One region of the Hydrogenophaga sp. GW101-3F08 genome, then DNA from elsewhere that is predicted to be linked to it. Evidence: predicted binding sites of a transcription regulator. Region 1 holds the regulator's gene; the other holds the start of a gene.

Region 1 (3,770 bases):
CGCGCGGCGGGGGGGATTCACGTCCTGCGCGCCACGAGGTCGAAGCGGAACAGCCGGCACTCGATGGGGCCGTTCCACAGCGGCACGCGGCGCGATTCCTTGAAACGCATCTTGCCGGGCAGCTTGAGGTCGGGCGTGAGCAGCCAGGCGCTCCAGCCGGCGTAGTGGCTCTTCCAGTGGGCCGCGAGCTGCTGGAAAAACTCACTGCCGTCGCCGCCATCGGCCATCTGCGCACTCTCGCGGCCCAGCCGCGAAACCTCCGGCTCCCCGCGGCCCTGGCCGGGCGCGGGCGGCGCGGCCTGCCCCACGCTGAAAGTGCGCGGTGTACGCGGCGCCTGGCGCAGCGCACGCGCGCTGGCGTTTTCACCGGCCACACCGGCGGCGGCGATGCGCTCGCCATACGGCGGGTTGAGCAGCATCACGCCGGGCGTCTGGCTGGGTGGCATGCGCTGCAGGGCGTCGCCGCCGCGCAGCTCGATGGCGTGGGCCACGCCGGCGCGCTCGGCGTTGCGCTGCGCGAAGTCGACCATGCGGAACGACACGTCGCTGCCGAAGACGATGGGCGCGTGGCCCGCCGGCCACTCGCGCTGCTGGCGCGCGGCATCGTCCCGGATGGCCTGCCACACGTGGGCCTGGAACGGCAGCATCTTTTCAAACGCGAAACGGCGCAGCAGGCCGGGCGGAATGTTCAGTGCAATCTGCGCGGCTTCGATCACCACCGTGCCACTGCCGCAGCAGGGGTCGTAGAGCGGGGGAATGTCGTCGAGCGGCTGGTCGGCGCAGGCGTCCCAGCCGGTGGCGGCGATCATGGCGGCGGCCAGGGTTTCCTTCAGCGGCGCGTCGCCCTTGTCTTCGCGCCAGCCGCGCTTGAACAGCGGCTCACCCGAGGTGTCGATGTAGAGCGTGACGCTGTCGGTGGTGAGGTGGGCGTAGATGCGCACGTCGGGCCAGGTGGTGTCCACGCTGGGGCGCTCGCCGCGCTTGGCACGGAAGCGGTCGCAGATGGCGTCCTTGATCTTGAGCGCGGCAAAGTTGAGCGAGGTCAGCGGGCTGTGCTGCGCGGTGATCTCGACCTTGATGGTCTGCGCCGGGGTGAACCAGATTTCCCAGGCCACGTCGCCCGCGGCGTTGTACAGGTCGTTCTCGTTGCGGTACTCGCCGTGCCAGAGCTGCACCAGCACGCGCTGCGTCAGGCGGCTGTGCAGGTTCAGGCGCATGGCGTCGCGCCACGATGCCCGCACCCCCACGCCGCCACGCGCCTTGAAGGCCAGCGGCTCGTTGGTGATGCGCTGCACCTCGGCGGCGAGGAAGTCCTCGACGCCGGCGGCGCAGGGAAGAAAGAGTTGGAGTTGGTTCACGGCAGGGGGTGTTCAGAGCGCTTTGCGCAGGTTCGCTGGCGCGATGCGCAAGGCCTCACGGTACTTGGCCACGGTGCGGCGCGCGCACTCGATGCCCTGCTCGCGCAGCAGGTCGGAGAGCTGGTTGTCCGACAGCGGCTTGCCCGGCTCTTCGGAGGCGATGAATTGCTTGAGCAGCGCGCGCACCGCAGTGCTCGATGCGTTGCCGCCGGTTTCGGTGCCCAGGCTGGAGCCGAAGAAATACTTCAGTTCGTAGGTGCCGAAGGGCGTGGCCATGTATTTGGCGGTGGTCACGCGGCTGATGGTGGACTCGTGCAGGCCGAGTTCGTCGGCGATCTCGCGCAGCACCAGCGGGCGCATGGCGAGTTCGCCGTGCATGAAGAAGTTGCGCTGGCGCTCGACGATGGCGCTGGAGACGCGCAGGATGGTGTCGAAGCGCTGCTGGATGTTCTTGATGAACCAGCGGGCTTCCTGCAGCCGCTGCTGCATGGCGGCGTGGCCGGCTTCGCCGCCGTTGTCGCGTCCGCCCCGGTTCTGCCGCATGGCATTGGCGTACACGTCGTGCACGCGCAGGCGCGGCATGACCTCGGCGTTGAGCTGGACCTTGAAGCCGCGCCCGGCGCGGGTGACGATGACGTCGGGCACGACCACGTTGCGCTCGACATCGACGAAGCGGCGCCCGGGCTTGGGTTCGAGCCGGGCGATCAAGGCCAGGGCGGCGCGCACGGTGGCGTCGTCCAGGCCACACAGGTTGCACAGGCGCTTGATGTCGCGCTTGGCCATGAGCTCCAGCGGCTGGCTGCAGATGGCCAGCGCGGCCCGCGCCTCGGGGCTGTTGCGCAGCTCCAGGATCTGCAGGCGCAGGCATTCGCCCAGGTCGCGCGCGCCCACACCCGAAGGCTCCATGTGTTGCAGCAGCTGCAGCGCCACGCCCAGGCGCTGTTCGAGCGCTTCGAGTTCCTCCAGGTGCTCCTGCGGATCGACCGGCTTGCCCGGCGGGGCCGAGAGCCGCAACCAGGCGCCAGCCAGCTCGGACAGGCGCTCTTCGAGGTAACCGTCGTCGTTGAGCGACTCGATCAGGAAATACAGCGCGGCGCTGTCCTCGTCGCTCAGGCGCAGGCAGCGGGCCTGGTCGTGCAGGTGGTCCTGCAGGCTGACGGGCACGCGCGCGAGGTCGGCTGCGCTGGCGGTTTCGTCGTCGTCGCCCGACGAGTTGTTGTTGCGCGGCGGCGCGTCGCCGCCCCACTCGCTGTCATCGGGCGCCATCTCGACCGTGCCGTCGCCTTCCCAGCTCTCTTCCATCGGCGCGGCGCCATCGAGCCGGCTCTCCAGCGCCTCGCCCTCACCGCCTTCGCCGCCGTCGACCGGCGACACGGTGGACGACGCAGGCGGCAACGGGCCGTCGAATTCGGCGGCCGGGGCCAGGTCGCTGGCAGCCGCCACCGTGGCTTCGGCGATCTGCTCGCCCGCGCTCACCGGCGCGTCGATCTGCTCCAGACCAAACGCCTCGCGTTCGGCGAGCTCCTCGGTGCGCTCCAGAAACGGGTTCTCGTCGAGCATCTGCTCGACCTCCTGCGCCATCTCCAGCGTGGACAGCTGCAGCAGACGGATCGACTGCTGCAGCTGGGGCGTGAGCGCCAGATGCTGGGAGACGCGCAGCGACAGGCCTTGTTTCATGCGTCAGGCCGGCAAAACGGAGGGACAGCGACCCGGCGCGCGGGTCGCGCAGCGGTGCGGGAGCCGGGTCGGGCCGGCGGGCACGAGACACACAGGGGCCTCATGCATCACATCCTGAAATGCTCGCCGAGGTACACCCGGCGCACTTCGGCGTTCTCCACGATCTCGGCCGTGGTGCCGCTGGCGAGCACCTGTCCGTCGCTGATGATGTAGGCGTGATCGCAGATACCCAGGGTCTCGCGCACGTTGTGGTCGGTGATCAGTACCCCGATGCCACGCGATTTCAGGAAGCCAATGATGTGCTGGATCTCGATCACGGCGATCGGATCGATACCGGCAAACGGTTCGTCCAGCAGAATGAAGCGCGGCCGGGTGGCCAGCGCGCGGGCAATCTCCACCCGGCGCCGCTCCCCGCCGGAGAGCGAGGGCGCGGGCGAGTCGCGCAGATGGTCCACCCGCAGGTCCTTGAGCAGCTCGTCCAACCGGTGCGTGATCTCGGTGGCGGACAGGGGTTTGCCGTCCTCGTCGCGCTGCAACTCCAGCACGGCTCGCACGTTCTGCTCCACCGTGAGCTTGCGAAAGATGGAGGCTTCCTGCGGCAGGTAGCCCAGGCCCAGCCGGGCCCGCCGGTGAATGGGCAGCGCCTCGATGCGCTGCCCGTCCAGCAGGATCTCGCCGCCGTCGGCGCGCAACAGCCCCACGATCATGTAGAACGAGGTGGTCTTGCCCGCGCCG
Region 2 (3,770 bases), on a different contig from region 1:
GCCCACGGCCTGCCGGCGCACACCCCGGCCGCGCTGGTGGAAAAAGCCACCCTGCCCGAGGAGCGCTGCATCACCGGCACCCTGGCCGACCTGCCCCAGCTCGCGCTGGCCCATGGCGTGAAGCCGCCGGCCCTCATCGTGGTGGGTGGTGTGGTGGGCCTGCGCGCCCAGCTCGCGCCCCCACCCGCCCGCCAGCAGGCGCCCCTGGCCACGGCCTTGGGCTGACAAACCTGGCGCCCGCACCGGGCGCGACCGGTCCGCACCGTGGTGGGGCACGAATATTGCTGCACCCCGCTTTGCATGACCCCCACCGCCCTGCCCCTGAAATCGGGCCTCAATTTCCTCATCGCCGCCAAGCGCTGCGAGATCGACGCCCTGCGCCAGCTCTCGCTCACCAGCGCGCTGGTGAACGTGACCGGCCGGCTGATCCACGGCCTGCAGCGCGAGCGTGGGCTGTCCAACCTGTTTCTGGGCTCGCAGGGCACCCGCTTCGCCGAGCCGCGCCAGCAGCAGATCGCCGACTGCCAGGCCACCGAAGCCGAGCTGCGCCGCTGCTTCGACAGCCTGGACACCCAGGCCGCGCACCTGGGCCACGGCGCGCGCCTGTTCAGCCGCATCGCCTACGCGCTGCAGGGGCTGGACGCCCTGCCCGCCCTGCGCGAGCGCATCGACACCCAGGCCTGGACGGCACGCGAATCCACCGAAGCCCTGGTGCGCCTGATCGCCGCCCTGCTGGCGGTGGTGTTCGAAGCCGCCGACAGCGCCAGCGACCCCGCCATCTCGCGCCAGCTGGTGGCCCTGTTCAACTTCATGCAGGGCAAGGAATTCGCCGGCCAGGAGCGCGCCACGGGCTCGGCCCTGTTCGCCAGCGGCCTGGCCAGCGGTGCCGAGCAGCAGCGCCTGCTGCACCTGATCGACTCGCAGGAGCGCTGCCTGCAGGTGTTCAAGGAATTCGCCAGCGACGAGCTGGCCACGCTCTGGGCCAGCGCCGACCGCGACACCGTGTCCGCCCGCGCCGAACTCGAGCGCATGCGCCGCGTGCTGTGCACCGCCCCCCACGGCAGCGCGCTCGACGCCAACCAGAGCCAGCCCTGGTTCGACTGCTGCAGCCTGCGCATGGACCGCATGAAAACGGTGGAAGACCGGCTTGCCGACAGCCTGCAGCGCCTGTGCGAGCACAAGACCCAGGCCGCCCTGGCCGAGCTGCTGGCCTTCCAGAGCCTGCACCCCGCCGCCACCGAGCCGGCCGACGCACTCTCGTTCTTTCACGACCCGGTGCCCGAGCACGTGAGCGGGCCCGGCCCGGCGCAGGGCTACGGCGCGCAGCTCGACCGCTCCATCCTCGACCTGGTGCAGGACCAGGCGCGCCGCCTGCAGGCCATCAGCGACGAGCTCGACACCGTGCGCGCCAGCCTCAACGAGCGCAAGCTGGTGGAGCGCGCCAAGGGCCTGCTGATGGCGCACCGCAACCTGAGCGAAACCGAAGCCCACAAGACCCTGCGCCAGATGGCCATGAACCAGAACCGCCGCCTCATCGACGTGGCCGAAGCGGTGCTGTCCATGGCCGAGGTGTTGCCCGAACGGCGGCGCTGAAACCGGTGCGCACGGCGCTGCCGTGCTGCGGCGCACAAAACCCGTGCCCCCTCAGGGCCGATGCACCAAGCTGAAGCCCCCGCACCGGGTCCCCGCCCCTTCCAGCCCCGTTTCGCCGACATCCGGTGACGCCGAGAATCTCTTTTTTCCTTCAATAACAAAGATCTTTCCGTCGAACCGCTGCAGAACCCGAGACCTGGCACGGTCTCTGCTTAGTACTCAGCAACGGGACCTGCGCCAACGGCGGCGCAAACCCCGAAGTCTTCCCAGACACAGGACAACGGCGTCCATTTCCAGCCAGCGCAGCGCAGGCCAGGAAATGGGCGCCGTTTTGTTTTTGGCCACCGATTTTTTTCATCAGCAAGGAGTTGGACATGACCGCAGACACCACCACCCCGATCGCTGCCGCCAGCCCGGCCGACGCCGGCACCCCGGCCCAGGCCTCGCGCCGCGACTTCATCAAGAAGGGTGCGGCCACCGCCACCTTCTTTTCCACCCTGGGCCACAGCGGCGTCTGGGCCGCCGGCTCCGACGCGCCGGAAAAGACCGAGGTCAAGATCGGCTTCATCCCCCTGACCGACTGCGCCAGCGTGGTGATGGCGGCCGAACTCGGCCTGGACAAGAAATACGGCGTGAAGATCATCCCCACCAAGGAAGCCAGCTGGGCCGGTGTGCGCGACAAACTCGTCAACGGTGAGCTGGACTTCGCCCACGTGCTCTACGGCCTGATCTACGGCCTGCAGCTCGGCACCGCCGGGCCCAAGAAGGACATGGCCATCCTGATGAACCTGCAGCAGAACGGCCAGGCCATCACACTGTCGAAAAAGCTGGCGGAAAAAGGCGCCGTGGACGGCCCCTCGCTGGCCAAGCTGATGGCCACCGAGAAGCGCGAATACACCTTCGCCCAGACCTTCCCCACCGGCACCCACGCCATGTGGCTCTACTACTGGCTGGCCAGCGCCGGCATCGATCCGATGAAGGACGCGCGCGCCATCGTGGTGCCCCCGCCCCAGATGGTGGCCAACATGCGCGTGGGCAACATGGACGGCTTCTGCGTCGGCGAGCCCTGGAACCACCGCGCCATCATGGACGGCATCGGCATCACCGCCAACACCACGCAGGACATCTGGAAAGACCACCCCGAAAAGGTGCTGGGCACCACGGCCGATTTCGTCGCCAAGAACCCCAACACCGCGCGCGCCGTGACGGCCGCCATCCTGGAAGCCGGCAAGTGGATCGACGCCGGCCTGCAGAACAAGAACAAGATGGCCGAAACCATCGCCCAGCGCTCGTACGTGAACACCGGCGTGGACGCGATCAACCAGCGCATCCTGGGCCGCTACCAGAACGGCCTGGGCAAGACCTGGGACGACCCCAACCACATGAAGTTCTACAACGACGGTGCGGCGAACTTCCCCTACCTGTCCGACGGCATGTGGTTCCTCACCCAACACAAGCGCTGGGGCCTGCTCAAGAGCCACCCCGACTACCTGGCCGTGGCCAAGGCCGTCAACCGCATCGACATCTTCAAAGAGGCCGCCAGCGCCAGCAAGACATCGCTGCCCAAGTCCGAAATGCGCAGCGCCAAGTTCATCGACGGCGTGGTGTGGGACGGCAAGGACCCAGCGAAGTACGCCGACTCATTCAAGATCAAAGCTTGAGCTTTGATGCCCCCCGCGCCGGCCGTTGGCCGTCACCCCCCGGAGGGGGGCAACGCTGGCGGCCCGGCGAAGCCGGTTCCGCGGCGTTCTTGGATTGAAGGCACCTCGCTCGTTTGAAGGCATTTCGCTCGTTGCACTGAAAGGACATCCACCATGGTCAGCGCCGTATTTCATTCACCGCTGGAGGCCATCGCGCCGCCCGCCAACTCCCATGCCAGCCCCATTGGAAGAGCCATGAGCGCACCCCACGCCAATGCCCCCGTCGCCGACACCGTGGCGCCCGCCGCGGTCAGCGCCCGCCCTTCGGCCGCGAGCCGTGATTTCCGCGGTTTCTGGATGGCGGTGTTGCCGCCCATCATGGGCCTGGCCTGCCTGGTGCTGATCTGGCAACTGATCGCCAGCACCAGCAACAGCGGCATCCCCAAACCCGCCGAAACCTGGGCGCAGGCGGTGCAGGTGTTCTCCGACCCGTTCTACCGCGAAGGTCCGAACGACCAGGGCATTGGCTGGAACGTG

The links. Region 1 encodes sigma-54, which starts transcription at its own class of promoters, with help from an activator protein. Its sites were predicted from a motif close to TGGCANGNAANCTGCTTT; they were not measured.
Region 2: a site for sigma-54 is predicted at 1,791-1,808, ahead of AC07YZ_RS06955 (CmpA/NrtA family ABC transporter substrate-binding protein). Genes of this name have one in related genera too.

What each region holds. Positions count from the first base shown of each region.
Region 1 is NZ_JBWKZP010000003.1:401,625-405,394, forward strand. Features, by position in the region: gene AC07YZ_RS11330 (THUMP domain-containing class I SAM-dependent RNA methyltransferase) at 18-1,358, opposite strand; gene rpoN (RNA polymerase factor sigma-54) at 1,371-3,035, opposite strand; gene lptB (LPS export ABC transporter ATP-binding protein) at 3,143-3,770, opposite strand, start outside.
Region 2 is NZ_JBWKZP010000002.1:274,655-278,424, reverse strand. Features, by position in the region: gene cobA (uroporphyrinogen-III C-methyltransferase) at 1-225, shown strand, start outside; gene AC07YZ_RS06960 (nitrate- and nitrite sensing domain-containing protein) at 322-1,593, shown strand; gene AC07YZ_RS06955 (CmpA/NrtA family ABC transporter substrate-binding protein) at 1,968-3,254, shown strand; gene ntrB (nitrate ABC transporter permease) at 3,408-3,770, shown strand, end outside.